Regions from separate parts of the Intrasporangium sp. Soil_C_50 genome, predicted to be linked through region 2. Evidence: riboswitches for the same ligand, from Rfam matches in the RefSeq annotation. Region 2 holds a riboswitch; each other region holds the start of a gene.
What was found. A riboswitch is a leader RNA that binds a small molecule or an ion and turns the genes downstream of it on or off. The one in region 2 is predicted to bind cyclic di-AMP.
Positions count from the first base shown of each region.

Region 1 (9,620 bases), on a different contig from region 2:
GCGACGACGGTACGTCGCGTCCGGGAGGCGGGCAAGGACTTTTCCACCGGGTGACCCGACGCCGTGGCGCGGCGGGTCAGGGCCGGCCGCGACCGGCCGGTGGTCGGCCGGTGGGCGCCGGTGGGCGCCGGTGGGCGGTCGGTGGGCGGCCGGTGGGCGGCCGGTGGGGGCCCGTCAGCTGCCGACCTCGGCCTCCGGGGCGACGGCCGTGGCCGGCTGGGGGTCGGCGACGGTGCCGTGCCCACCTCCGGCAGGCGTGGCCGCGCGCGCTGCTCCGGCGTCGGGTGCAGCGTCGGCAGGTGGGTCGGGCACGAGGGTGAGACGCGGCGCGGACCGGAGGCGACGGCCCGCTGCGACGACGACGAGCGCGGCCGCCATCTCGAGGTGCACGGCCCAGGACCACAGGGCCCCGAAGAGGACCTGCCCCTGCCGGAAGCCCATCGCGAAGACGACGGCGAACACCGCGGCCGCGATGAACCCGACCGCCCAGACCCGGGCGCCGGTGAGCCACGGGAACCGGCTCTCGAAGGCGGCCGACTCCTCGGTGGCGAAGCGCGGCATGAACGCGACCCACACGAGCAGCTGCATCGTCTGCAGGAACGCGTAGACGGTGAGCAGGCGAAGCCCCAGCGGGCCCGACGCGTCGCCGGGCAGGGCGGCCGCGGCCACGAGCGAGCGCCCGTCGCCGACGATGCTGCGGGCGATGCCGGGGTCGCCGGTGAGCCACGTGTCGACGGCGCCGGCGAGCACGACGGCGGGCACGAGCAGCCCCCACGCGAGCTGGACGCCGCGGAACAGGCGTCGCTCGCGGGCCCCCGGCAGCCGGGCGGCCCAGTCCCAGAGGAAGACGAGGACGACGAGCTGGTGCAGGTGCAGCAGCGCGAACGCGTAGTGGTCCGGCCACACGAGGGACGCGGCCGCGAGGAGCACGGCGACGACGTACGCGACGACGCGTCGGCGTCCGCGCAGCCCGCTCCGGGCCACGAGCGCGACGACGCAGAAGCCGAGAACGGCCTCGGCGCGTCGGGCCTGGGTCCCGAGGACGTGCTCGGCGAGGCGCAGCAGGCTCGTGCCGGCCAGCAGCACCGCCAGGCCGCTCACGACGTCACGCCGGGCGATGACGGGGAGCCGGCCGACGAGGTAGCGCAGCTCGAGCAGGACGGCCAGGGTGCCGAAGAGGATGAGGCCGATGACGGCCGTCGCCACGGGAGAGGCGAGCGCGACGACGAGAGCGGTGGCTGCTGCCACCGCCAGGGCCCCCGTCGCCCGCTCGCTCGTCGTCACGGCCCCCATCGTTCCGTCGGCCGGAACGACCCGGCCACCTGAGTAACCCGATCGTTAGGGTCCTGTGGCGTGACCGAGACTCAGGGGGAGCGAAACGGCGGGCCGGAGCCCGAAACGGGGCATACCGGACACCCGTCACGGCGCCCGGCCGCGACGTCGGAGGGGGAGCCGGTCCGTCTGCGCGCGATCGCGCTGTCGGCGTACGGCCCGACGCTGCTCGGCTCGACGGGCGCCGGTGCGGTCGCGCCGATCATCGCCGTCTCGGCCCGCGAGCTCGGGGCCTCGCTCGGCGTCGCGGCCCTGCTCGTCGGGACGCTCGGCATCGGGCAGCTGCTCGGTGACCTGCCGTCCGGGGCGCTCGCGGCGCGCATCGGCGAGCGGCGGGCCCTGCTCGTGGCGGCCGTCGTCGAGGCCGTCGGCATGGTCGTGGCGGCGCTGGCCGGCTCCGTCGCCGCTCTCTTCGCGGGCGTCCTCGTCATCGGCCTGGCCGGATCCCTCTTCGGGCTGGCCCGGCAGGCCTACCTCACCGAAGCCGTGCCGGTCGCGATGCGGGCCCGGGCCCTGTCGACGCTGGGCGGGGTGCATCGGATCGGCTACTTCATCGGCCCGTTCGTGGGATCGCTCGTCATCACCCGGTGGGGCATCGAGTCGGCCTACGTCGTCGGCGGCGTGGCGAGCCTGGCGGCGTTCCTGCTCGTGCTCGTCGCGCCCGACATCACCGCCGACCACGACGGCCACACGGGAGGTCGAGGGAGCGCGGGCGTCCGGGGTCGAGCGCGCGCCCCCCGCTCGGTGGCGTCGGTGCTCCTCGAGCACCGGCACGTGCTGCTGACCCTCGGCACGGGCGCCATGTGCGTCGCGGGTGCCCGTGCGATCCGCGAGGCGCTCGTGCCGCTCTGGGCGGAGTCGGTCGGGTTCAGCCCGGCGCAGACCTCGCTCGTGTTCGGCGTCGCCGGCGCCATCGACATGCTCCTCTTCTATCCCTCGGGCTGGCTCATGGACCGGTACGGGCGGGTGGCCGCCGCGGTACCGAGCATGCTCGTGCTCGGTCTCGGCATGGCGCTGATGCCGCTCGCCACCACCTTGGTCGCCGTGACGGCCGCCGCCACGGTGCTCGGCATCGGCAACGGCCTCGGCGCGGGTCTCATCATGACCCTCGGGGCCGACGCGTCACCGGCCGACGGGCGCGCCCAGTTCCTCGGCGGCTGGCGCCTGTGCGCCGACCTGGGAAGGGCGGCGGGTCCGCTGGCGTTGTCAGCCCTGACGGCCGTCCTGACGCTCGGCGCGTCCGCCGTCGTCCTCGGCGCAGCGGCGCTCCTCGGCGCGGGATGGCTGCGCATCTGGGTGCCTCGCCACGACCCGACGCGACCCCTGCGAGGGCGCGGCGCCGGCACCGCGGGAGGGGCCGCGGGAGGGGCGGCGGGAGGGGCGGCGCCCGAGGCGTCCTGATTCTGAGAGGGTATGACCGTGACGGACCTGATCGACACCACCGAGATGTACCTGCGCACCATCTTCGAGCTCGAGGAGGAGGGCATCGTCCCCCTGCGCGCACGCATCGCGGAGCGTCTGGGCCACTCCGGCCCGACGGTGTCGCAGACCGTGGCCCGGATGGAGCGTGACGGCCTCGTCGCGGTGTCCGGCGACCGCCACCTCGAGCTGTCCGACCACGGCCGGCTCCTGGCCACGCGCGTCATGCGCAAGCACCGCCTCGCCGAGCGGCTCCTCGTCGACGTCATCGGACTCGAGTGGGAGTACGCCCACGACGAGGCGTGCCGTTGGGAGCACGTCATGTCCGAGAAGGTCGAGCGCAAGATCCTCGGCCTCATCGAGGGCGGCCTCGAGTCGCCGTACGGCAACCCGATCCCCGGCCTGCACGAGCTGGGCGTCCCCGACGACGCGGCAGGCGGCTTCCTCACCGGGCTCACGGCGCTGACCACGGCGGCCGGTGCCGAGCCGGCCGTCGTGACGATCCGCCGCATCGGCGAGCCGGTGCAGGTGGACCCCGAGGCGCTGGCCCTGCTCACCTCCGCCGGCGTGCTGCCGGGGGCGCGCGTCCGCGTCGTCCGCGAGGGCGGCCGTGTCGTCGCCGTGAGCGAGGCCCCCGATGCCGGTGAGGGCGTGTCGCTGCCCGACGAGGTGGCCGTCCACGTCTTCTGCCAGGCCGCCTGAGTCGACCCTTCCGCAAAGCGGACGCGTCCGACGTGCCCGTTCCAGCTCTTTCTTCCGCCTCGATTGTGCTGGCACTGTGGGGAATTCGGGCCACCTGAGGTCATCCGACGAAAAATCAGTAGAAATGGGCGGCTCTCGGGGTGACAACCCCGGCGGATCTTGGGTAGCGTGAGCCCCGCTCGCTCTCCCCGTCGGGCGAGTGCCACGGGTCGAACCGCCTAATCCTGCCATCGACCCGGGGCCCCTGCACGAACCGCATGGCAGGAGCGGGGGAACCACCTTCGGGCGTCTCCGGACGTCCTCGGGGTGAAGCCCTCCGTGGACCGCAAGGTCCGAGCGAAGGCCGGGCGAGCAGTACCTCAATCCGCCCGAACCCGACAGCTCACCTCGTAGGCGTCGAGAGGTCAAACGTGGCTCAGAACGTTACCGGGCGCCACCGCGCCCCCGGCCGGTTCAACGCGATCGCCGAGCTCAAGCTCATCGCCAAGGAGTCCGCTCAGCCCGCCGTGAAGGGTGCCGCGATCGTGGCCGCTTCCGGTGGTCTCGTCGCCACGTTCGCCGGTCCGGCGAGCGCTGCCGACGGCTCGAGCACCGCGGCCCCGTCGGTCGTCGGCCCCCAGGTCGGCACGCTCAAGGCGGCCAACGCCCTGTCCTCGATCGGCTACGCCAAGCCGGCCGCGAAGCAGGCGACGGTCAAGCCGGTCGTCATCAAGGACGTCCAGCTCGAGAAGGAGCGCGCCGCCACCAAGGCTGCGGAGGACGCCCGCCAGCAGGCGGCCGACCGCGCGTCCCGCTCGGCGACCCGCGCGTCCCTCGACCCGGCGCCCACGGCGTCCGGCATCGTCGGCATCGCCCAGTCCTACTTCGGCGTCCCCTACGTCTACGGCGGCACGAGCCCCTCGGGCTTCGACTGCTCGGGCTTCGTGCAGTACGTCTACCGCCAGGCCGGCGTCTCGCTCCCGCGCACCGCGTCGGCGCAGCAGGCGGCCACGACCCCGGTCAGCAACCCGCGCCCCGGCGACCTCGTGTTCTTCGGCTCGCCGGCCTACCACGTGGGCATCTACGTCAGCCCCGGCACCATGATCGACGCCCAGCGCCCCGGCACGACGATCGGCTACCACTCGATCTGGACCACGCCGTCGGGCTACGGCCGCGCCTGAGCCGCACCGCGCCACGCACCTCCGTCGCGCCCCCACCCGCTCGGGTGGGGGCGCGACGTCGTCCCGGACGGCCGCCCGTGGTGAGGGCCGTGGTTGGATGAGGTGATGACCGTCCAGCCTGCTGCAGAGTCCACGACCCTCATCGAGCTCGACGTCTGGGCCGACCTCGTCTGCCCGTGGTCCTGGATCGCCAAGCGCCGGATCGAGGCGGCGATCCACGCCTTCGAGCGGCCGCACGACGTCACGGTGCGGCTGCGCGCCTACGAGCTGGACCCCGAGTGGCCGGCCCGGCGCAACGAACCGGTGCCTGACCGGATCGGCTCCCGGCCCGACGAGGAGGCCGAGGCGGAGCGGGCCCTGCGGGCGCACGCCCACGAGGTCGCCGAGGCCGACGACCTCGTCTTCGACCTCGACTCAGCGGTCACGGCCAACAGCTTCGACGCGCACCGCCTCGTCGCCCTGGCGCGGGAGATGGGTGGTCCGGCGCTGCAGTCGGCGGCCGTGGAGCGGTTCTTCTCCGCACACTTCCGCGAGGGGCTGCCGCTCGACGAGCCGGAGGTGCTCCAGCGGCTCGGTGCCGAGTGCGGACTCGACGAGCGCCGCGTGGCTGCGGTCCTGGCGTCCGACCACTACGCCGGTGAGGTCCGGGCAGACGAGAAGCAGGCCCGCGACCTCGGCATCACCGCGACGCCCTTCGTGCTCGCCAACGGGTTCGCCGCCGTGCCCGGGACTCGCCCCGTCGAGGAGTACCTCGCGCTGCTGCGCGGCGTCGCGGTCCAGGGTGGTGACTTTGTCTAGCTCCCGTCCGCGACGCTCGTGGCCGAGGGCGTACCAGCGCTGGGGCGACCGAACGACACCGCGTCGCTGACCGGTGTCGAGGCCGCCGAGCGCAGCTGGGCGTCCGGCTGCGCGCCGAGGGCCGCGTTGACCATCGAGAAGGCGCGGCGCAGCGCGACGAAGACCGTGATGGCGAAGATCTGGCGGTCGTCGAACCCGGCCGCCCGCAGCGGCTCGAGGTCGGCAGGGGTGGTCGTGTTGGCGTCGCGGGCCACCGTGCGCGCCCACGCGGCCAGTGCCGCGTCGGCGGGGTCGAGGGGCGCGTCGTCGCCGCTGAGCACGGCGCCGGCCACGTCGGGTCCGGCCTCGCCGGCGAGCCGGTTGCCCCACGCGAGCGCGCAGTAGGAGTCGCCGGCAGTGGCTGCGGCCGCGCTGACCAGGATGCCGCGCTGCCGGAAGCCCAGCCCGCCGATGCGGACCATGTCGGCCAGCAGGGCGAAGAGGGTGTCGTGCGCGGCGGGGTCGTGGGCCCAGAGGCGCGACAGGTTCATGACGAAGCCCTGGGTGCCGAGGTCGCCCTCGAACGACGCGCGGACGTCGTCGGTCAAGGGCGGTTCGGTGAGGAAGCCGTGGGCGGGGTCGGTGGCCATGGCGTGCTCCGTTTCGTCGTGCGACGCCTCACATCGTGGCACGCGCGGACGGGGCGGGGGAGTGGTCCGGGTGGGCCGGCCTTCCAGCCGCTCTGTCGGTGCTTCTCCCGGCGGGCCGGTGGGTCGTCGGGTCTCAGAAAGCGGGGGCGGGGGCGGGCACCGGTCCGGGGCTCGCCGACAGGTCGATGCTGACGTCGACGGCGCGCAGCTCGCTGACGAGCGCATTCTCCCGAGCGGTGAGCTCGGCCAGCTGAAACGCGTCGGTGCGGGTGCCGGCCCCGAGGGAGGCCCAGCGCACCTCGTCCTCGACGCGGGCCAGCTCGGCGACGATCGCTGCGACGCTTCTTCTCATGGGCTGCCCGTACCCACCAGGGGTACCACCGCAACAGCCCGCAGGGACGTGGTCCGAGGGTGGGGTCAGTCGCGGTCCCACGGGGCCTCCTCGCCCATCTTGTCGTAGTACTTCGCGAGGTGGCTGCGGACCCGGTCGACGTCGGACGCGGGGAGGTCGACGCCGCCGCGTGAGCCCTGCAGGACGGCGGCCGCCGCCATGACTCCGCGTGGCACGGCCTGCAGGCGACCGCCGATCACGTCGGCGACGAGGAGCTTGTAGGCGGTGAAGTTGTCCTTCTTCTCCTTGTCGTACCAGACGTGGGCGTCCCGGTACTTCGCGTTCGGTCCGTCCTCGGCGGCGGCCCACCGGCGCACCCGCTTCTCGGCGGCGTCACCGTCCCACTCGCGGTCGCGGTCGGCGAGGGGCAGGTCCTGAAAGCTCGTCACGCTCATGAGCGCGTCCTTTCCGGCGTTGGTCGCCCGGCGTCGTGGTGCCGGGCACGCCGTACCTGCCGTACCCGCGCCGACGCGGAGCCACACCGCCGCGACGAGGGCGTCGGGCAAGGGCAACGGGCAAAGGGGCCTGGGGCCAGGGGCGTCCAGCGTGGCCGGGACAGGGCTCGTCCCGCCGCGTTTCGGGTGGCCAGTTCCGGGAGGTTAAGCCTGGTCCCGGGAGGGCGCCGCGGCGGGACGAGCAAGTGTGCACGGGTCCGGCCGGAGCTGACGCTGGCCTGGCCGCTGTTTCGACCCTGACTCCACGGTGACACACCTCGTGCCGTCGTGGGGCCTTCGGTGGTTGCGACTTCCTGCAACCCGGGGTGAGCCGGCCGGGTGGGTGCCGGGATCGTCGTGGATGCTCCAGCGATGTCCCTTTTGCGCACCCGCCGTAGTCGGCCGGGCGTCCGGTCGGCGGCGGTGGGGTGGTGTCGGCGCACCGCCCCACCGTGCGTCTCCCTACGACGCGCTCAGTCGTGGTGGTGGTGTTCGCGTGTGACGATGACCTTGCCGACCATGCCCATCCCGTCGTGGAACATACAGATGTACGGGAAGGTGCCGGCCTTGTCGAAGGTCACGCGGTAGTGCGCACCGGGCCCCGCGGTGGGCAGGACGCCCGAGCTGAGGGTGCCGCCCGTGAAGTGTGCCGGGTTGCCCACGGGGATCGGAGCCGGAGGCTCCGGGCCGAAGGTGACTGTGTGCGGCACGGGATCGCCGTTGTTCTGCGACCAGTCGAAGTCGACGGTGTCACCCACGTGCACGCGCACCGTGGTGCGAATGAACCGCATGATCATGAACATGCCGGCCTCGTCGACCGCACCGACGAACACGTGGTGGCGCGACGAGTCCTGGCGGAGCTCGGCGTAGAGGTGGTTGCCGTCGTGAATCATCTGGGCGCGGCCGGCCCGGAACTGCCAGTCGTAGAAGGACTGCCGGTGCGGATACGGCGTGCCCGCGGGTGCCACGTGGACGACGCCCTTCATGGCCTGGCCGTGGACCAGGCAGTAGTACACGTAGTCACCGGTGCCCTTGAACTTCAGCTTGTACGACGTGTAGGTCGCTGGCAGCTCGGAGAACTGGATCGTCGACAGGACGCCCGAGTTGCGGTACTGGCCCGGAGCCCAGATCGAGTGTTGGGGCGTCGGCATCGTCTGCGTTGCGTCCCCGGGGTTGAACTCAGGCACTGGCTGTCCGGTCCGCAGGAACGTCACGGTGTGCGGCTCCATGGAGTCGGCCGTCCAGCGCACCGTGTCGCCCACGTTGATCCAGATCTCGCCGGGCAGGAACTTCATGCCTTGGATCGCGCCGTTCGGCGACTGCGCGCCGACGTGCACTCTCCAGGTGGTCGACTCGTGCTCTCTGGTGTGTGCCCCTGCGGTGGTGGCCGGCGCCAGGAATGCCGCTCCGAGCAGCACCGCCCCGACAGCTGCCAGCAACGTCCGGAATCTCTTGGATGCGTGGTTCTTCATTGGTCCTCCAAAGGCGCGGAACATTGCCCTTCGGCGCCCCGAAGGGCGAGTCCACGCTAGGGAACCTGCGTGACGCCCACAGAGGAACAGGAACATCCCAGACGCCCTCCACCGGGCTCCCAGCGGGGAGTGTCCTTTGGCCCCACCATGTCGTTCTTTACCGCGGCCTGTCCCTGAAATCGCCTGTGTCGCAGCACTTCCCGCAACATCGCAAATCCGGTTGGGCACCAACGACTACGGGTTCGACAGCTCTCGCGAGAAGAACTCCAGTGCAGTCTTGGTCTTGGTCTGCTGCGCCGCCGCGAGGTCGACCCCGTGTGATGCGAGGTAGCCCCGGACAACGGCAGCGGTGTTGAACGTGTCGGCGGTGGGGCACTTGGTGGAGAGCTCGAGAATGCGCGTGCCGTCCGGATAGAGCCACAGCTCGGCGACCAGTCGACGGTCGAAGTCGGGCGGCGTGAACTTCAGCTTCAGGACGTTGATCGGCCCGAGGACCGCGAGGTCGTCGATGCCGATGCCGGCAGGAGCGTTGGCCTCGTACAACGCCCGCTGCTGCTTCGTGAACAGCTTGGACAGCGGACGAGCACCGGTCGTGATCTCGCGGATCTTGGCGTCTGGCTGCTCGCCCTTGAGCGACGCCGAGCACACGAAGCCGCCCGGCATCGCGTCCACCTCGACCCCGAAGCCGGGCGCCTGCCGCTGCTCGGGCGTGAGGTTCTCCGGGTCCACCGGACGCAGCTTGACGACGGAGTCACCGGGTCGGGCCTGGATCCGTCTGGCGCGCAGGACGACACCGTGGCTGTTGAGGTCGAGTCCGGGGGTGTCGAAGAAGAAGACCTGTCGGATGTGGCTCTGGAGCGGGTCCATGCCGAGTGCGGCAACCGTCGAGCGCTGGTTCGCGTCGGGCACGCTCAGCTTGAGCTCTACGGTGTCCGCGCCTTTGATGAGTCGGAGCAGCTCGACGAGTTGGTCGTCGGTCAGCGCCCGGGAGGGTGCCGGCTCTGCAGGCTGGTTCGGGCTCGTCTGTGTGGTCACAAGCAACCTCCTCGGAAACGGCTCGACGCAAGGTCGCCCGCGGCTGACTCGATTCGATCCCGAATCGGGTGGTGTCGAACGGGACCCGGCGCTCGGCGTCGGGACGCCGACGAGGCCATGGTGCTGGCCTGAGGCGCCGCTTGGCCTCACCCCTAGCGTGTGAATGCGCCGGTCGGCGGTGCCGACGGGGCTGGTCCCCCTGGCGGGATTCGACCTGCAACGCCGGTCGTCAGGAGCGCAGCCTCGGA
Region 1 covers NZ_JBDGKB010000004.1:100,518-110,137, reverse strand. The annotation lists gene AC3A5R_RS12000 (hypothetical protein) at 175-1,284, opposite strand; gene AC3A5R_RS11995 (MFS transporter) at 1,354-2,733, shown strand; gene AC3A5R_RS11990 (iron-dependent transcriptional repressor DtxR) at 2,752-3,453, shown strand; cyclic di-AMP (ydaO/yuaA leader) riboswitch at 3,659-3,861, shown strand; gene AC3A5R_RS11985 (C40 family peptidase) at 3,864-4,613, shown strand; gene AC3A5R_RS11980 (DsbA family oxidoreductase) at 4,719-5,411, shown strand; gene AC3A5R_RS11975 (carboxymuconolactone decarboxylase family protein) at 5,408-6,040, opposite strand; gene AC3A5R_RS11970 (hypothetical protein) at 6,174-6,392, opposite strand; gene AC3A5R_RS11965 (hypothetical protein) at 6,458-6,826, opposite strand; gene AC3A5R_RS11960 (cupredoxin domain-containing protein) at 7,339-8,160, opposite strand; gene AC3A5R_RS11955 (hypothetical protein) at 8,572-9,372, opposite strand.
Region 1: it holds a riboswitch for cyclic di-AMP, as region 2 does, so the genes downstream of both, AC3A5R_RS11985 (C40 family peptidase) here and AC3A5R_RS06530 (transglycosylase family protein) in region 2, are expected to answer to the same signal.

Region 2 (9,620 bases):
GCGGTGGTCTTGCCGAACCCGGCCTGGGCCGAGACGAGGGTGAGCTTCGTCGTCGTGCCGCGGTCGAGCAGGTCGCTGACGCGGGCCCGATCGAGCGCGCCCGCCCTGGAGCCGGGAACGTACAGCTTGCTGCTGAGCAGGGGACCCGTCATTCCTGCTCCGTTCGTGACACCCGGCTGGCTGCTTGCAGCGTAGAACAGCCGAGGCCGACACCAGAGGGGCTTCCGCTGGTCGCGAGCGCTACCGCGAGGAGCGAGTCACCAGGCGCACCCGGACCTTGTGCAGCTGCGGCATGAGTCCGTAGATGACGATGGGCACCGCGACGGTGGCGAGCACCAGGGTCCGCAGCACCGGGTTCAGGCTCACCAGCCAGCCACCCAGGGCCAGGTTGATGAGGGTCAGCGTCGGAAAGACGCTGAGCCAGATCATCAGGGCGAGCTGGTGCTTGGTCGGGGGCGCGACGGCCGGCGACGGGGCGTCCGAGCCGGGTGCAGGCGTGTGGGAGCTGGGCATGGGTGACCTCCTGGGTCGTGCGGTGGTGAGGACGCTCGTGCCGGGGCGGCACCGGGTCGGGTCAGGCGATTGATCCCTCGTCGAAGAGCGCGACAGCCGTGCGGATGTCGTCGTCGACGAGGTCGTTGTTGATGGCGATGGCGGTGGCAGACCCTTCGCCCGCGGCGGTGATGACCTGGGCCCGGGGGTCGGCCACGTTGCCGGCGACCCACACCCCGGGCACCGTGGTGGCACCGTCGGCGGCGGCCATGGGCCAGCCGTGCTCGTCGAGGTCGCACCCGATGCCGGCGAGGAGGTCGGTGTGAGGGCTGAACCGCGGTGGGACGAACAGCGCGTCACGCGGGACCACGCGACCGTCGCTCATCGCGACCCCGTGGAGGGCGTCGTCCTCGATGAGGAGGCGTTCGACGTCGCCCTCGACCACACCGATCGCACGGGCGACGAGCTGTGACCGGTCCCCCTCGGTGAGCAGTCCCTCGGGGACGAAGAGGACGAGGTCGGGCGTCCACTGGCGGACGATGTGGGCATACCGGACCGTCGTCGCGCCGTGCCACAGGACGCCGAGCCGCTGGTCCCGGACCTCCCACCCGTGGCAGTACGGGCAGTGCAGCACGTCCTTGGCCCAGCGTTCGGACAGACCCGGGACGTCGGGCACCTCGTCGTGAAGTCCGGTGGTGACCAGGACCCTTCGCGCGGTGATGCGCCGGCCGTCGGTGAGCGACGCACGGAAGCCGCCGCCGTCGCAGCGGGCCAGCTCTCGCACGGTGCCGCGCACGAGGGTGGCCCCGTAGCCGGCGATCTCCCGCCGGCCGACCTCGAGCAGGTCGGCCGGTGGCATCCCGTCGCGGGAGAGGAAGCCCTGCATGTGCGCCGCCGGTGCGTTGCGCGGGGCGCCGGAGTCCACGACGACGACATCGCGTCGGGCGCGACTGAGCACCAGGGCTGCAGAGAGTCCGGCGGCACCACCGCCGATGACCAGGACGTCGCAGGTGTTCATGGAGGCACTGTGCGGCGGCCCAACCGCGTCACGCCAGAAACGTTGCCGTTTCCGGGAACGGCGGCCGCTCCTGCGTCCGGGCAGTCCCGTTGCGCAGGCCGGCACGACGTCGCCACCATGTGTCCATGGACGACTCCGCTGCAGTCATCGCGCAGGCGATCGAGCAGGTCGGTCCGCGACTGAGGCTGCTGCGGGCGCACCGGGGCCTGACCCTGACCGAGCTGGCCGAGGCGACCGGGATCTCCAAGAGCACCCTGTCCCGGCTGGAGAACGGGCAGCGGAAGGCCAGCCTGGAACTGCTGCTGCCGCTGGCCCTCGCGTACCGGGTGCCGCTCGACGACCTGGTCGGCGCGCCGGAAGTGGGCGACCCGCGGGTGCGGCTCAAGGCCAGCAAGCGCAACGGCCGCACGGTGCTCCCGCTGACCCGGCAGCCCGGCGGCGTCAAGGCGTGGAAGATCATCGTGCCCGCCGGCAACAGCAGGCCCGAGCTCAGGACCCACGAGGGCTACGAGTGGCTCTACGTGCTCTCCGGGCGGATGCGTCTGGTGCTGGGCGATCACGACTCGGTGCTGCGCGCCGGCGAGGTGGCGGAGTTCGACACGCACGTACCCCACTGGTTCGGCAGCGACGGCACCGGACCGGCGGAGGTCCTCAGCCTGTTCGGCCCCCAGGGCGAGCGGGTGCATGCCCGGGCGCGACCCCCGGTGGGTGGGCAGGGAGAGCCACGGACCCGGTAGCGGAGCAGGACGGCGCGCCGGAGTGGCTGGGTCGAGGGTGGCCACAGCCCAAGGAGTCACCAGCGACGCCGAAGATGCGCGAGGCCGGCCTCGGGTACACCCCTGCTGGCCGGCCTCGCTCGGTGAGGTCGCGGAGTTCGACGGCGCCGGGTTCTGCACCTACAGATCGCCGCGCCCTTGGCCCTCCCACAGCCATCTCCACAAGCGCAACTGGTCCGACCCCTCCCTACGGACCTCTGGCCATCATGCGCTCGTCGGGACGAGATGGGAAGACCCACACAAATACCCGACCGAGCATGCGCGGGATACGGCCGATCCGGCGCCTCTCGCAGCGAGAAGCGCCTGCCGGGACGACGGTGGGTGGACGGCCCGAACTGGGGTATGGCTCGTTGTGGCGCCGCCGCCTGGGTGCTCCAGCAGTGCGGCTCCAGGCGGCGACGTGAGCATTCTGAGCAGCGACCGGCCGCTGCGCAACGTTCACCATCAAAGCGGTCACCGTACTTCGCGGACTGGAGCGGATGTGCGCGGGCAGGCGGGCTCCGGCACCGCGGCCACCGATTCCCGGCTCTCGTGCTGCTGGTCGCAGATGACCTCACAGCTCAGACGTAGTACCCCCAGTAGACGCCCGACTCATCCTTCTGGAGCTCGATCCCGTCGGGCTGCCCCAGCTGGAACCCGATAGTCATGAGGACCTCCTCGTACAGGTCTGCCTGGCCGACCTCCAACGTGTGGACCGTCGGACGATCGGGCCCCCCTGTCGTGTACCACGTGTGGCAGTAGAGGGATGGACCCCCTTGGACAGCATCGCGTAGCTGTTGGAGGTCGCCGGCCGCACCGTCCATGACGCGAATGCTGCGCGGCTCAATGAGGAGCCACGCACCGGCTTCCCCGGCTTGGACGTGCTCGGGCATTTCCGACGCGTCGAGCCAGCCCGGACCTGAGAACAGGTCGATGACAACGAGGCGCCGCATCATCTCGCGCAGCCTTTCAGGGGCGGGGATGGCTTCGGCGGCCGCCGATGTCGCGTTCCAGGCGCAGACCGTCACGCAGCCCCCGAGGAGTGGGCCACCCACGGGCGGTGAGAGCTGAAGCGTAATGTTCCATGGCTTGCAGCAGCGACGCGTGGGCGGCCACGAGGCGGTCAGGCGACGCCGGCCCGGCACGCAGCCTTCCGAGCTCCCCGCGAGCAGTGTGGAGGTCGTCCAGCAACGCTGACAGGGAAGGGCCGTCGGGCCGGGAGCCACGGAGCGGGTCGGCGGGCATGTAGGACCTCGACTCCCTCGCGGCCCGGGACGGTTCCGGCGTGCGAGACTCATCCCATCCTAGTTCCCCTTTCGGGTGAAGCTCATGGTCCGCCCTCACGCAGGACGTACTGTGGAGAAACAAGGACTTCCTCGGCGACGGCATTCTGGTCGTTGCCAGTTCTTCCTCTCGCTGGACATCGTCCGGCTCAAGGCGGTCTGGCATGACCGGCACAGACCCCGTCGAGGCGTCCGGCCTCCCGTTGGTTCACCCACTTCGGCTGTACCTTCCCGTGGCCATCCCGGAGCGGGCCCGGGCCTGCCTCGACGGCGCATGGTGGCCCTACTCGGACGACCTGGAGAGCCAGGCCGTCGACCTGGCCAGGGTCGTCGGGGCCCGGCGGAGCGGCCGGGTGGAGGGCATCGCCTACGACCCCAGCATCTGGACGGCGACTCGACGAACGATCCCTCGTTCGGGAGTCGCACTACGGATGGGGTCGGTACTCTCCGACGAACCTCACGAGGTCACGCTGGTGATGGTCGATGGGAGGAGGGTGGAGCTCCTCGTCGTTCCTCCTGCAACCTCGCCTCACAACGCCGACTGGATGATGCGACGGGCCGTGGAACGCGGCAGCGCTGCACACGGCAACGGCCTGATCCAGCTTGCCGACGGGCTGGCAACACCCCATCGAGATCCGCGGGACTCCTAGACCAAGCCGAAGCACCGTCAGGCATGGGCCAGAGCCGAAACGTCAAGCATCAAGCGGAGTCATACAGGTGAGAGAGCTGGCGGGGGGACTCGAACCCCCAACCACCTGTTTACAAGACAGGTGCGCTGCCAGTTGCGCCACGCCAGCGGCCCGGTCGTGCGGCAGATCCGCTGCCGTCCGGTCGGGCGCCAGCGTAACGGAGGCCGACCGTCCCGTCCCACACGGCAGACGAAGGACGGCCCCGCGGGACCCAGGGGTTGGTCGCGCGAGGCCGTCCGGTCGTGCTCGGTCAGAGGTGCGTCACGGAAGACGCAGCACCTGGCCGACGTAGATGAGGTTCGGGTTGTGCACCCGTGCCTTGTTGGCAGAGTACAGGGCCTTCCACCCGCCGGAGACGTGGTAGCGCTGGGCGATGCTCCCGAGCGTGTCGCCACGGCGCACCGAGACCTGCTTGCCGGCTCCCACGTAGCTGTTGACCTTCTTGGTCGTCGTCTTCGTCGCGTACGTCTTCTTCTTCACGACCTTCTTGGCGGTCGTGATCGGCGCGCGGACCGTCGAGCGCGACGCAGCGGCGTTGGCGCCCCCGTTGGCCTTGGTCAGGCCCGCACGACGCGAGCAGACGGGCCAGGCCCCGGGGCCCTGCGAGGCGAGGACCTTCTGGGCGACGGTGATCTGCTCGGCCTTGCTCGCGAGGTCGGCGCGCGGGGCGTAGGCGCGACCGCCGTAGCCGGCCCACGTGCTCTGCGAGAACTGCAGGCCACCGTAGTAGCCGTTGCCGGTGTTGATGCTCCAGTTGCCGCCCGACTCGCACTGGGCGACCGAGTCCCACACCGACGCGGCCTTGGCCGACCCGGCAGTGGTGAGGCCACCGACGACGGTGGCGGCGCCGGCGATGCCGACCCCGGCGAGGCGCTGCTTCATCGAGACCCGCTTGGCGGCAGCATGCTTGGACAGGTACTGCATAGGGGTATTCCTTCCTGACGCGGCGCCTGCGGGGTTAGCTGTCGGGTTGGGGACGTCAGGTGCCCTGCCGCGGATGCGGCTTCACCCCAAGGTCAGCCGAGCACGAGGACTCGACCGTCGGTGTACCGACGGCCTTCGACATCACGACTCACTGACCACACTGGGTCCCCCGTCCTCGCCCGGCCCACTGGAGTGGGCGATGTCCCTGGCTGGCGAGGCTCGGCGCGCTCAGGGACCGGATTGCTGGGTGTCCATGTGAAGTTGTGCAGCGTGCCGTGTGGAGGCCGGAACACCATGGCAGCCACCGGTCGTGGACACCCCGGGACGTACCCGGGACCCACCCCGTCCGGCCCGAGAGTCGGGGCCGCCGAGGCACGACGGTACGTGAGGAATCAACGATCCACAACCCGGTCCGAGATGATTTCGTGATCTTCTCGATATCCGGGCTTGACCAAGCCGGATGCCGCAGACGGGTCCCGCCGGACCCCGCGTGTCGGCTGGACGACCGCCCCGTGGCCCCTCAGCGGGGGAGGGGGTTGGCGCCGAACGGCAGCCACGTGAGGCTGGCACCGTGGTCGACCGCAACCAGCCCGACGACCAGGCCGGCCGCGACGAGCGTGATGGCCACGACCTGCGACGCCGTCCCGACCGGCACGGCACGCCGCACGATCGAGCGCGACCCACGCCGCAGCGACACCCCGCCCGGGCCCCACCACAGCATGGCCAGCCCGACGATCCCGCCGACCGCAAGCGTCGAGGGCGAACCGGGGACGAGGTCGGCCCCGGTGGCCCCGGCGAGCAGCAACGCCGTCGCGAAGATGCCCGCCAGCGCCACCGCGATCGGCAGCACGAGCGTCACGGCGGTGGCGATGGCCCCGACGAGCAGGTGCCACGGGCTCGTGATGACGGCGAGCGGGATGTCGCTGCCGCGTCGGCCGTGGGCGTAGCGCCGGAAGACGAGTGCGGACACCGACCGGTCGGTGGCACGGGCGAGGATCGACCACACCGCCAGCGCGACGACCGCGTACCCGGGCCAGGCCATGAGGGCGCCGACCCAGGCGATGCCGGCGGCGCCGAGCACACCGGTACGCATGGCCATGCCGATGCGCGGGTCGCCCTCGCGCGGCGCCGGCTCGGGCTCGGCCCACTCGTCGTCCCAGTCGTCCAGGCCGGCACCGCGACCCCAGCGCTCGTCGTAGAGGTCGGTGGCGCCCGCGCCGTCGTCGTACGGCGTCGGGTCGGGCTCGGGCTCGGGACTCCGGCGCGGACCGCTCGGCGGTGGCGCCCATCGGACGTCGTCGGCGGTCGGCGCGACCGGGGGCAGCACGGCGGTGCCGCGGTCCAGGAAGGCCTGTGTGGCGCCGGGAGCAGCCGTTTCCGCGGCGCCGAGCACGTCGGTGGGCGCGTCCCACGAGGACGCGTGTGGCGTCGGCACCGTGGCGGCCCGGCCGGCGGCGTACTGCTCCAGCGCGGCGATGACCTCGTCGGCGTGCGGGCGCCGCGACGGGTCGGGCGACAGGGACGCGCGCAGCAGCGGCACCAGACGGGGGTCGACGCCCTCGACGTCGACGTCGCCGGCGCGCACGCGGCTCAGGACGGCGTCCATCCGCGACCGGCCGAACGGCGGGCGTCCCGACGCGGCGTAGGTGATCGTCGCGGCCCAGCCCCACCAGTCGGTGGCGTCGGTGATCGCCGCCCCTTCGACGAGCTCGGGCGACAGGTAGCCGGGCGTGCCCATGACGAGGCCGCCCACGGTGTGCCGCACGTCGTCCTGGACATGGGCGATGCCGAAGTCGATGAGGACCGGCTCGCCGTCCTCGACGAGGACGTTGCCGGGCTTGATGTCGCGGTGGACGACGCCGCACGCGTGGATCGAGCGGATCGCCTCGGCCACGCCGCGGGCGAGGCTGAGCAGCTCGCCGGGGTGCAGCGGCCCGTGCTCCTCGACGATCTCGTCGAGCGCGGGACCGGGCACGTACCGGGTGACGATGTAGGGGCGCGGGCCCATGACGTCGGCGTCGATGACGCTCGCGACCCGGGGATCGCGGATGCGCGAGAGCGTCTCGACCTCGCGCATGAGCCGCTGGCGCGCGTCGGCGTCGTGGGCCACGTGCGCGCGCAGCACCTTGATGGCGACGGCGCGGCCTCGGGGGTCGAGCGCGAGGTGGACGACGCCCATGCCACCCTCGCCGATCTCCTCGACGAGCCGGTACCGTCCGATGCGCCCGGTGTCCCAGCCGTCGCGCGCGCCACCGATGGGCACGCCGCCGGTGCGCGGACCCGACCGCGGGCCGGACCGTGGGGCGGCGACCCGCTCGGTCCGGTCGTACGCAGTCATGGTCCTACGGTATGCGACCGCAGGGTCTGCGGCCCACGACCTCCGGGACGTGGCGCGGGTCGGATGTCCGTTTTGTCCGGACCGCGTCAGCCGGAGATGTAGTCGCGCAGCTGGTCGCGCTCGGACTGCAGCTCGGACAGGCGGTGCTTGACGATGTCGCCGATGCTGACGATGGCCACGAGACGGCCCTCGGCGTCGAGGATCGGCACGTGGCGTACCCGCTCCTCGGTCATCGTCGCGGCGAGGTCGGCGATGTCGTCGGCGGCGGTGCCGGTGGACACCTCGCTCGTCATGATCTGCGACACCGGGGCCTCGAGGATGCCGGCGCCGGTCGAGTGCAGGTGGCGCACGACGTCGCGCTCGCTCACGATGCCCTCGACGGTCGTGCCGTCGGAGCTGACGACGACGGCGCCGATGCGGTGCTCGTCGAGCAGTCCCAGGAGCCCGGACACGGTCTCGTCGGGCTGCACGGTGATGACCCCGCTGCCCTTCGCCCTCAGCACGTCAGAAATCTTCACGGCGACCTCCTTCACCTCGGGTGAGTGCCCCGACGCGTGTCGTCGTCGACGACGCGGCGCGGTGCCCTGACTCGACCCTAGAGCGACACCGGACAGGGCGCCACCGTTCGCTCGTTAGAGTGAGATCGCACCCTGCCCGCTCCACCCGGCGCCGACGTGGGTATGCCGGACGGTGGCCGCGCAGCCGTCCCCTCGACCACAGGAGCTGATCCCCGGTGCCGCCCGAACGGCAGACCTTCGACCTCGTCATCGCCGCGAACCGCCTCCCCGTCGACAAGGTGATCCTCGACGACGGCGAGATCGAGTGGCGCCGCTCCCCCGGCGGCCTCGTCACGGCCATGGAGTCGGTGATGCGCACGCAGCCCGGCGCGTGGGTGGGCTGGGCCGGCGACTCCGGAGAGGCGCCCGAGCCCTTCGACGAGGACGGCATCCACCTGCACCCGGTGGCGCTGTCGGCCGACGAGATCCGCGACTACTACGAGGGTTTTTCCAACGACACCCTGTGGCCGATCTACCACGACGTCATCGTGCCGGCGACCTTCCACCGGGAGTGGTGGGCTGCCTACCGCGCCGTCAACGAGCGGTTCGCACGGGCGGTGGCCGACGTGGCCGCCGAGGGCGCCCGGGTGTGGGTGCAGGACTACCAGCTGCAGCTCGTCCCCGCCCTCGTACGCCGGCTGCGGCCCGACGTGCGGATCGGCTGGTTCAACCACATCCCCTTCCCGCCCGTCGAGCTCTTCGCCCAGCTGCCCTGGCGCGCCCAGCTGCTCGAGGGCCTGCTCGGGGCCGACTTCCTCGGCTTCCAGCGCCAGGCCGACGCCCGCAACTTCGTGCGGGCCTGCCGTCAGCTGCTCGGCGCGCCCACGAAGCGGGACCTCGTCACGGTCGAGGGCCAGAACCGACGGGTGCGGGCATCGGCCATCCCCATCTCCGTCGACTTCCACGGCCTCGAGGAGCTTGCGAAGCGACCCGACGTCATGGCGCGGGCCCGCGAGATCCGCTCGAGCCTGGGCGATCCCGAGGTGCTCATGCTCGGCGTCGACCGCCTCGACTACACCAAGGGCATCAGGCACCGGCTCAAGGCCTATGAGGAGCTGCTGGGCGAGCGACGCATCGGCCCGCCCGAGGTGACCCTCGTGCAGGTGGCGACACCGAGCCGCGAGCGCGTCGAGGCCTACCGCACGCTGCGCAACGAGATCGAGCAGACGGTCGGACGCATCAACGGCGACCTCGCCAAGATCGGCGCCCCAGCCGTGCACTACCTGCACCACTCCTACCCGCGCGAGGAGATGGCGGCCCTCTTCCAGGCCGCCGACGTCATGCTCGTGACGCCTCTGCGCGACGGCATGAACCTCGTGGCCAAGGAGTACGTCACGTGCCGCCACGACCTGGGCGGCGCGCTCGTGCTGTCGGAGTTCACCGGCGCCTGGCACGAGCTGCACCAGGCGTTCGCGTGCAACCCGCACGACATCGAGGGCCTCAAGCAGACCATCCTGCGCGCCATCAACACCCCGGCCAAGGACAAGCAGCGCATCATGCGGGCGCTGCGCCGACGCGTCGCCGACCACGACGTGCAGCGGTGGGCGGCGCGCTACCTCGCAGC
Region 2 covers NZ_JBDGKB010000001.1:1,378,934-1,388,553, forward strand. The annotation lists gene AC3A5R_RS06495 (winged helix-turn-helix domain-containing protein) at 1-152, opposite strand, end outside; gene AC3A5R_RS06500 (hypothetical protein) at 241-513, opposite strand; gene AC3A5R_RS06505 (NAD(P)/FAD-dependent oxidoreductase) at 575-1,510, opposite strand; gene AC3A5R_RS06510 (helix-turn-helix domain-containing protein) at 1,636-2,247, shown strand; gene AC3A5R_RS06515 (hypothetical protein) at 2,847-3,293, opposite strand; gene AC3A5R_RS06520 (DUF5994 family protein) at 3,713-4,198, shown strand; tRNA gene AC3A5R_RS06525 (tRNA-Thr) at 4,273-4,345, opposite strand; gene AC3A5R_RS06530 (transglycosylase family protein) at 4,499-5,161, opposite strand; cyclic di-AMP (ydaO/yuaA leader) riboswitch at 5,167-5,370, opposite strand; gene AC3A5R_RS06535 (serine/threonine-protein kinase) at 5,682-7,499, opposite strand; gene AC3A5R_RS06540 (CBS domain-containing protein) at 7,586-8,017, opposite strand; gene AC3A5R_RS06545 (alpha,alpha-trehalose-phosphate synthase (UDP-forming)) at 8,233-9,620, shown strand, end outside.

Region 3 (9,620 bases), on a different contig from region 2:
CCGACCGGGCTCACGGCCACGGCCGGAAACGCATCGGTGTCGTTGACGTGGGTGGCGCCCGCCTCCAACGGCGGGTCGGTCGTCACCGGGTACAACGTCTACCGCGGCACGGCTGCAGGCGCCGAGGCATCGATGCCGGTGGCCTCCAACGTCGCCGGCACGGGCTTCACCGACTCCGGCGTCGCGAACGGCACCACCTACTTCTACCGCGTGGCGGCGGTCAACGGCATCGGCACCTCGCCGTCCTCGAACGAGGCGTCCGCGACGCCGCGGTTGCCCGTGGCGGCCGGCTACGTCGGCCGGGTCGGGTCGCTGACGGCATCGACCGCTCGCACCACGAGCACGGTGACGGTCGGGGCCGCCGGGGTGGCGGCCGGGCACACGGTCGTGGTCGCGGCGCTCCTGTCCACGACGAGCGTGACCGCGGCGGTGTCGGTGAAGGACTCGGTCGGCAACACGTACGCGGTGGTGCGTGACGTCAACGACGGGTCGGCCGGGGACCGGGTCGTGACGGCGGTCGCGGTGGGGGTGCGCGCCCTGCCGGCGGGCGCGACGGTGACGCTGACCTACGGGTCGTCCGCGGAGACGCACCTGGCCGTGGACGAGCTGGCGGGTGTCACGGGGGTCGACGTCAGCGCCGGGGCGACCGGGTCCGGGACGGCGTTCAGCTCGGGGTCGGTGACGACGACGGCCGCCGGTGACGAGCTGTTCGCCGTGGCCGGGCTCGAGTCGAGCAGCGCGGTGCCGGCCTGGGGGTCCGGCTGGACCGGGTTGCCGACACTGAGCGTCTCGACCGACCACCTCGCGACCGCCTACCGGGCCGCGACGACGACGGGCCCGTACACGGCGAGCGGTACCGGCGGCGGGCAGTGGATGGCGGCCCTCACCGCCTTCCGGACCGGGTGATGAGCGGCCGGTCACCGGGCGCGCCGGCGTGCCGAGCTGCTACGGCTTGACGGCGACGCGTCCCTCCGCCATGCGCAGCAGGAGGAGGCGTTCGTGGGTCTCCTCCAGCCACTCGTCGACCGCGGTCCGGGCACCCTCCCACCAGCCGTAGTCGTCGAGCAGCAGGACACCGCCGGGCGAGAGTCGCGAGTAGAGGTGTTCCAGCTCGTGCTTGGTCGACTCGTACCAGTCGGTGTCGAGGCGCAGGATCGAGATCTGCTCGGGGGCCGAGTCCGGCACGGTCTGCTCGACCATGCCCTGCACGTAGTGCACGCGCTCCTCGGGGTAGCCGACCGTCGCCATCCCGGTCTGCACGTCATCCAGGGTCGCGACGGCCCACACGCCCGACTGCCGGGGCGCGGTGTTGAGCAGGTCGGCTGCCGACGCACCGTCATGGCGTCGGCGGTCCTTCTCGGTGGGCTCGGACATCCCCTCGAACGTGTCGAACAGGTAGAGGTGCCGGCTCGTGTCGCCCGCTTCGATGAGGGTCCGGGCCGCCGCCTGCATGCTGCCGCCCCGCCACACGCCGCATTCCACGATGTCGCCGGGGATGTCGTGCTTGACGATGTGGCGGACCGACAGGATCAGGGCGTTGAGCTTCTCGGGAGAGGTCATCGTCCACGGCTTCACGGCGCGGATGGTCTCCTGCGCGGCGTCGTCGAAGTCGCGCGGTAGCTGGAGCCTGGGGGCCGCGGGCTCCGCAGGCGGCGTCGCGGCCGGGCCTGCCGGCTTCGTCGGCCCCACGGACGTACGCCCGACCGCGCGGCCGTCGCGCGCCTTTCGCAGTTCGTACCCGGTGAACCGGGACAGGCCGCCGTTCACGGCGTCTCGCCACGTCATGGGGGCGAACGTACCAGCGGACCCTGGCATTTCCTGGTTGGCCGGATGGGCGATCTGTCCGCGTTCTCCAAAACGCGGACAGGGCGGGCACCCCGACCTACTCTGGTTCGGAACCCGGCCGGCGGGCCCGCCACGTTGCGCGGGCCACGATCCCGGACCGGGTGACATGACGCCCCGGTACGACGCCGGGGCGGCGCTCCGGTCCGCCGAGTCCTGTCCGCCGGGGGCGCGCCTTCATACCTCACCGGACAGGAACGGGGGACCCACTCGCGTCCGGCCATGCGCCGGGCTTGGGGTGAAGCCGCCATGCGCGGCCGGGCATCTTCCGCCCGAACCCGACAGCTCACCTCGCAGGCGTGGGAAGGGAATTCGCCATGCCCGCTTTCGCACACACCCGTGCACGCCGGTCCTGCTGGTTGCGCCGGTCGCGCCGGTTCCGCCCGGGTGCCGGTCTGCTGCTCGCCCCGCTGCTGGCCGTCGGTACCGTCGGTGCCGTCGCCGGACTGTCGACGGTGCCGCCGACCCACGTCGGCATCGTGGCCCGGGCCGGTGACACCGCGACGTGGGCGAGTGCCGCCGACGCCGCACAGGACCGGGACCGCGTCGACGTGCGTCTGTCGCTCGCCTCGGCGGTCGCGGTCCCGCTCGGGACGCGGGCCGTGCGTGTCGCGGCCGCGCAGAAGGGCAAGCCCTACCGGTGGGGTGCCGCCGGCCCGTCGGCGTTCGACTGCTCCGGGCTCGTGCACTACGTCTACGACGCCCGCCTCGCCCAGGACCTGCCGCGGACCGCGAACGCCCAGCGTCTCGACACGACGCGCGTCTCCCGCTCGGGGGTGCGCCCGGGCGACCTCATCTTCTTCATGCGTTCCGGGAGGGCCTACCACGTCGGCATCTACGCCGGCTCGGGCAGGGTGTGGCACGCCCCGAAGCCGGGCAAGCGCGTCGAGCTGGTCCGCATCTGGACGACCGGCTGGGTCGCCGGACGCGTCCGCTGAGCCCGACGCGTCCGGTGGGCCCGACGCGTCCGGTGGGCCCGACGCGTCCGGTGAGCCCGACGCGTCGGCGGGGCGTCAGTGCCGTCGGCGCGTCCCGCGCGCGCTCGGTTCGGCGGCGTGGATCTCGGCGGCGACGCTGCGCAGGGCATCCGCGATCGTCGTGAGCACCTCGGTCACCTGCGGGAGCGTCGCCGGGTCGAGGGCGTCGAAGGTGTGTGGCATCCAGTCGCGCACCTGCCCGACCTGCTCCATCCCGGCCTCGGGGATCCGCACGGTGCTGCGACGCCGGTCGACCTGGTCGGGCACCCGCTCGATGAGCCCGCGTCGCTCGAGCCGGTCGACGAGGGTTGTCGTCGAGCTCGTCGTCAGACCCAGAGCCTGGGCCAGCTCGGTCTGGCCGAGGGAGCCGCGCGCCAGCAGGTAGCTGACGGCCCGGCTCTCGTTGACGGTGAGGTCGAGGTGCGCGGCCGCGGCGAGACGGTAGTGCTCGCCCGCGAGGATCAGCTCGCGCAGCGCGGCGGTGGCCGAGGCGCGGTCCTGCGAACGGGTCGGCGTCATGGGGACAACCTAGCCAGAGACGGCTCGATGATCGATCAGGTGGACCGACAAGTGACGCGATGGTCGAACTGCTTGATGATCGCGTGAATTCGTCCTATCGTGGGTCGTGCAGCGCCGGGGGCACCTGGGCCGTGGCCGCGGTCCGCGTCACCCCTGGACGCGAGGTCGAGCAGCGTGCTTCGTGTCCGCGGCGCTGCGGCACGTCACCGGGGGCCCGAGGTGGCGGGCGCCGCCTCACCTCGCGAGGGCGGCGCCCCGCCTCGGGCATCACCGTGCGCCCCTCGCCCTCACCGCGGTCGAGGACCCGGCGGTCCTCAAGTAGTCTGGGCGCCGCTCGTGACGGGGGACGCGGGCGCCGCCCGAGCGCCGGGACCACCCTCCGGCACGACGACCAGAGGACAAGGACCCGCCAGCGTGGACGCGTCGACGCAGCTGACCCCGCCGGTCAGCGTCATCATGCCGCTGCTCAACGAGGAGCGGCACCTGCGCGACGCGGTGGCCATGATCCTCACGCAGGACTACCGCGGCCCCATCGAGGTCGTCCTCGCCCTCGGCCCCTCGACCGACCGCACCGACGAGGTCGCCGACGCGCTCGCCGCCGAGGACCCCCGGGTACGGCTCGTGCGCAACCCGAGCGGGCGCACCCCCGAGGGCCTCAACGCCGCGATCGGCGCGTCGAGCGGCGAGGTCATCGTCCGCGTCGACGGGCACGCCGAGATCCCCGACGACTACGTCTCGCGCGCCGTGTCCGAGCTCCAGCGGGTCGGTGCCGACAACGTCGGCGGCATCATGGACGCCCGCGGCACGACCGACTTCGAGCGCGCCGTCGCCTGCGCGATGCGCAGCCCCCTCGGCGTCGGGGCCTCCCGCTTCCACACCGGCGGCGAGGCCGGCGAGGCCGACACCGTCTACCTCGGCGTCTTCCGGCGAACGGCCCTCGAGCGGGTCGGCGGCTACGACCCCCACTTCTCCCGAGCCCAGGACTGGGAGATGAACCACCGGATCCGCGAGACGGGCGGACGCGTGTGGTTCACCCCCGAGCTGAAGGTCACCTACCGGCCACGCGCCTCGGTCTCCGCCCTCGCGAAGCAGTACTTCCACTACGGACGCTGGCGGCGCGTCGTCGCCCGCCACCACGAGGGCACGATCAACCACCGCTACCTCGCCCCGCCGACGATGGTCGGCGTCACGACAGCGGCGGTCGTCGTGGGCTTCTTCTGGACCCCGGCCTGGGTCGTGCCGGCCGCCTACGCCGCCGGCGTCACGGCGGGCGGCCTGGCCATCTCCCGCGGCGAGTCCCCCCGCACCCGTGCAGCCCTGCCCGTCGTGCTCGCGACGATGCACTGGGCGTGGGGCATCGGGTTCCTGACGAGCCCGCGGCGCCTCACCCGGTGAGGCCCGCCGGTCGTCAACCGGCGCAGGCGACGCGCTTGTACAGGGTGTACGGGTCGACCGCGGCGACCTTCTGCCATGCCGGCGAGCTGGCGACGTGGTCGACACCGGTGAACTGCGCCAGGACGGACGGTCGCCCCCAGGAGAAGGGCTGACCACCGGTGATGGCCCACTCGACGTGCTGCCGTTGCGCGGCCGCGCACACTGCACGGTCGGTCCCGACGCTGTCGAGGTGCTTGGACAGCAGCCGGCGGTCTCCCGCGAAGTTCGTCTTCTCGGTCGGCACGAGGAGCTGGCGTCCGGACACGACGTAGAGGTACGTGGGGCCGTTCCACGGGTTGGCGGCCACCACGGCGTCGGCCGGGATCTGCGCGGAGAGCGCGCGCAGGGCGCGCAGCTCCTTCTGGCTGGCCCACGAGTCGGCCGTCTTCGGGTGGAAGTAGCGGTGCAGGATGTTCTGGTGGGCAGCCACGTAGCCACCACCCGTCGCGGCCAGGAACAGGCCCGCCACGGCGACCGGAGCAGCGACCCGCGCGACAGGGGCCCGGAACGTCCGGACGAGCACGTCCGACACCGCGACGAAGCCCGCGGTGGCGAGCAGGGCGGCGGGCAGGACGGCCACGGCCTGCAGCCGGACGGCGTTGTTGTACCAGGGCCACGTGAGGTACCGGGTCCAGGTCGCGTCGACGGCGACGTTGAGCCAGAACAGCGCCGTGAGGACGGCGAACGCAGCGACCACCCAGCGGGCCCCGCGGTGACGCCGGAGGACGACGACGATGCCGACCAGGACGACGAGGGCGAGCAGGATGAGTGGCTTCGTCGAGCGGGGCGCGAAGGCGAGGACGGCGTACCAGGCCTTCCCCGCGCTGGCCTCCGGTCCGGCGGCTCCGGTCGCGAACATCGACGGGCGCCGCACGACGATGGTGGCCGCGACGGCCAGTGCCAGTCCGAGGCCCGTCCCCAGGGCGATCCCCAGTGCGCGGCGCGGCCGGCTCGTCCGAAGGGCCCAGGCCGTCGCGACGGCCCGTCCGGCCACGCACAGGAGCGCGAAGAGGCAGAAGCTGACGAAGGCGTTGGGGTGAGCCATGACCAGGCCCGGGAGGGCGGCGACGAGGATGACCGCGGCCACCGGACGCGCCGCGACGACGTAGGGCGGACGCCCGCGGCTGCCGAGGACGGACACGAGGGCCAGGGTGGCGCCCGGAAGCAACGCACCGCCGAACAGGTTGGGCCAGAGCACACCGAAGCCCATGAGGAAGTAGGGGAAACCCGTGAAGGAGACGCTGGCCACCGGAGCGACCAGCGCGACGGGGACGCGTCGGCCGAAGAGGCTCAGGGCCAGACCCGCGACACCGAGCGGCCACACCAGAGCCGCCACGACGACGACCCAGACGGACGTCGCGACCGTGACCGAGACACCGGTGAACATCGAGATCGTCGCGGTGAACCCGTACATGGCCGCCGGGTAGAACCCGGTCCAGGTGTCGACGTTGAACTTGCCGGCCGACAGCGACGAGATGGTGCCGTGCTCGATCATCCACTGCGGAGCCGCCAGGTGGAAGATCGTGTCCGGGTGCTGGGGGAACAGCTCGGGTGAACGCACCTCGGGCAGCATGGACCAGAGGAAGACGACGAAGGCCACCGCCGTTCCGGCCAGCACGCTGAGCGTGACGCCGTGCGTGGCCCACAGCGCGCGAGGCCGCGGCGCCGTGGCCCTGGCGGGTCTCCGGCCGAGCCACGCCCAGACACCGGGAGGGCTCGCCACGTCCCTGGGCGCCGGCGTGCTGCGCCGTCGGTGCCAGGCGCCCACACCGGCGGCCACCAGCCACATGAGCACGACGCCGAGGGTGAGGGGCAGCGCGCCCCACCGCAGCCCCACCCAGGGCGCCACGATTCCCGTGACCCCGAGGCAGGAGGTCGACAGCAGGGGGCCCACCGCGAGCGACGCGACGGTGCGCAGGCCGAGCAGCAGGGCAGCCACCACGCCCGGGAGGAAGAGCAGCAGGGTGGCGACGAGGAATGCCGGCACGGCTTCCAACCACGACGTCGTGCCTGGGATCAGCAAGGCTCTCCAGCTTTCTCGGGGGCAGGACCGGAGGGCCCGGTCAGGACCGCAGCCTTCCGCCGCGTGTCGCGGCAGTCAGTGTAGTCAGGCTCCGGGACGGGCCTCGGTGACGCTCGAGCGTCGCAGCCGCGGGGCGGTCCACGGCCTCGTGGGATCCATCACGGCGGCCAGAGCGATGAACACCGGGACGTAGGCGAACACGTAGCGAGAGCGTCCCTGGAAGAGCAGCATGAAGGCGGCGATGCCGAGCACCGTCAGGGCGAGCACCAGGACCTCACGCCGGTATCGCGCCCTCACCAGGCCCGCCCCTGCCCACAGCAACAGGCCGAGCCACAGGCCGTTGGTCAACGACGCGCGAAGGCGGTACCACTGCCCGGACGGGTGCTGGAACGACTGGATCGCCGCCGCGACGGTGCCGTGCTCGAGCAGGCGACGTGCCTGGAAGTCGTACCCCTCGCCCCAGGCGAAGAACATGCTGTCGCCCCAGTTGAAGGCCTGTTTGCGCACCTCGAAGGCGATGACCCCTGCCGGCCCCATGGCGTCGAGCTGCTGCGTGAGGCGTCGCTGGGACCAGGCCTGCAGAGGAGCGCCGTCCAGGTGCATGGAGTCCCTGACCATCTGCGGGTTGTAGGCGCCGTAGTACGGCCGGCCCGAGATGCTCTTCGTCGTCGTCAGCCCGTTGGCCAGCCACCACGCGACCGGAGCCGTGCGACCTTCGGTGAGAGCGGTGCGCGACACGTGCGCCGTCGCGTCGGCAGTCGCTTGTCCACCGACGACGGTCACGGCGAAGACCGCCATCCCGGCCAGGCATCCCGCCGCGGCACGCGCCAGTCCCTGCCACGAGCGTCCGAGGGCCATGACCAGGAGAACCAGCACGAACGCGACCGCGAGCGTGGCGGGCGTGCTCTTGATGACGTAGGCGATCCCGGCCAACGCGAAGGCCGCCCCGAACGCGCCGACGCGTGAGCGTGGACTCCCGGCCCGGGTCCCGGCGACGGCCAGGGCCACGGAACCGGTGACGAAGGGCATGGCCGGGAAGTCGGTGTACGGCACCGCCATCCACGGCGAGCCGCCCACGAGGAGGAAGGTGACGGCTTGGGCGACGAAGGCCGCGGCCGTGCCGCGCAGGGAGCGCACGAGCGCGAACACGGTGAGCAGCACGACCGCGAGGCAGACCCCGTTCGCCACCATGTACGTCACGTACATGCCGGCGTCAGCGGGTCCGCCCAGCACCCGGGCCACGTTCATCATGGCGACGAGCGGGACGTTGTTCGGGTAGCGAGACAGATAGTCCTGGGCGTATGCGGTCAGCGTCCCGTCGGACGAGAGCTGCCGCGAGAAGCCCGTGACCACCCCCGCATCCCAGCCGTAGGTGTATCGCAGCGGGAGCGCCCCCAGCACCGCCACCGCGCCGCCGAGCACGCTCGTCGCCACGGCAGCGACCCAGACCATGCGTCCACGCCGCGTCGCCGTCCCGGACGTCCGCCGTGTCGGACCCGAAGGGCGTCGCGCGAGGAGGGTGACCCCGAGCGCGCCGGCCACGCTGGCCACGAGGCTCGCGACGACCCACCACTGGAGGTAGTCCACGTTCGCATCGTGCGGGCGGACCAGCACGAGCACGACCGTGAGAACCAGCACGACGCCGAGCAGGACGAGGATCGCCCGCCCTGTGACGGCCTCGGCGCGACGCGGCAGGTCGTCGCGGGACTCGTTCGACATGGGTGCAAGAGTGACATGGATCGCTCGCCGCCCCTGACCTGGGCCGGAAGGCGTGCCGGTCGCGATCTGGTTACGATGGTTGATCGTGCTCCCGCCGCGTGCGAGTCACGTCGACCCCCAAGGATCGGAGATCCACGCATGACCGAAGTGCGCGCCCGCGCGCCGCACCGCGGAGGCTCTGACCCCGCCACGGCCCGCACGCCCAGCACTGAGGTGCCTCCACTGCCTTCGGCGACCCGCCTCGACTCGCTGACCGGGCTGCGCTTCTTCGCCGCGTTCGCGGTCTTCGTCACGCACTTCGTCGGGTCCGGGGCCGGTGGCTACGGTCGGGTTCCGGCCATCTATCCGCAGAGCACGTACGGGGCGCACGGCGTCGCCTTCTTCTTCGTCCTGTCCGGCTTCGTCCTCACGTGGATGTGGAAGCCCGGCCAGTCCGCCGGACGCTTCTACTGGCGGCGGGTCGCGCGCATCCTGCCCCTGCACCTGGCCACGAGCATCGTGGCGATCTGGGTCTACTACGAGCCGATCACGCGCCAGACCTTCGAGCTCGGCCCGTACCTGACGAGCATCTTCCTGGTCCAGGCCTGGATCCCGCACCTGTCGCCGATGTTCCCGGGCAACGGGGTCTCGTGGACCTTGTCGTGCGAGGCCTTCTTCTACCTCTGCTTCCCGCTCATCGTGGCTGCGCTCGCACCACTGCGGCGACGCAAGCTCGTGCTGGTCGTCGGCGGGCTCGTGCTGCTCGCCCTGGGGTGGCGGGTCTACGCCGACCTCACGATGACCTCGTACCTGTCGTCGTGGTCGCTGCGCACGCCGGTGTTCCGAATCTGGGAGTTCGTCCTCGGCATCGTCCTGGCGCTGCTCCTGCGTCGCGGGACGGTCTTGCGGGGCTCGACACTGACCGTCGCGCTCCTGCTCGGAGCCTGGATGCTCGTGTACTTCAACCTCCGCCCGTACCTGCCCACCGTCTGGGCCGACGGGGTCGCCTACCTCGACCAGGTCGTCGCGCCGTTGCTCTTCGCGTGGGTGCTCGGAGTGGCAGCCAAGCGCGACCTGAGCGGGCGCCGGTCGTGGCTCGCCAGCAAGCCGATGGTGCTGCTGGGAGC
Region 3 covers NZ_JBDGKB010000013.1:85,289-94,908, forward strand. The annotation lists gene AC3A5R_RS19420 (fibronectin type III domain-containing protein) at 1-906, shown strand, start outside; gene AC3A5R_RS19425 (TylF/MycF/NovP-related O-methyltransferase) at 946-1,785, opposite strand; cyclic di-AMP (ydaO/yuaA leader) riboswitch at 2,018-2,156, shown strand; gene AC3A5R_RS19430 (C40 family peptidase) at 2,160-2,780, shown strand; gene AC3A5R_RS19435 (MarR family winged helix-turn-helix transcriptional regulator) at 2,856-3,338, opposite strand; gene AC3A5R_RS19440 (glycosyltransferase family 2 protein) at 3,753-4,733, shown strand; gene AC3A5R_RS19445 (DUF6541 family protein) at 4,747-6,759, opposite strand; gene AC3A5R_RS19450 (hypothetical protein) at 6,880-8,514, opposite strand; gene AC3A5R_RS19455 (acyltransferase family protein) at 8,653-9,620, shown strand, end outside.
Region 3: it holds a riboswitch for cyclic di-AMP, as region 2 does, so the genes downstream of both, AC3A5R_RS19430 (C40 family peptidase) here and AC3A5R_RS06530 (transglycosylase family protein) in region 2, are expected to answer to the same signal.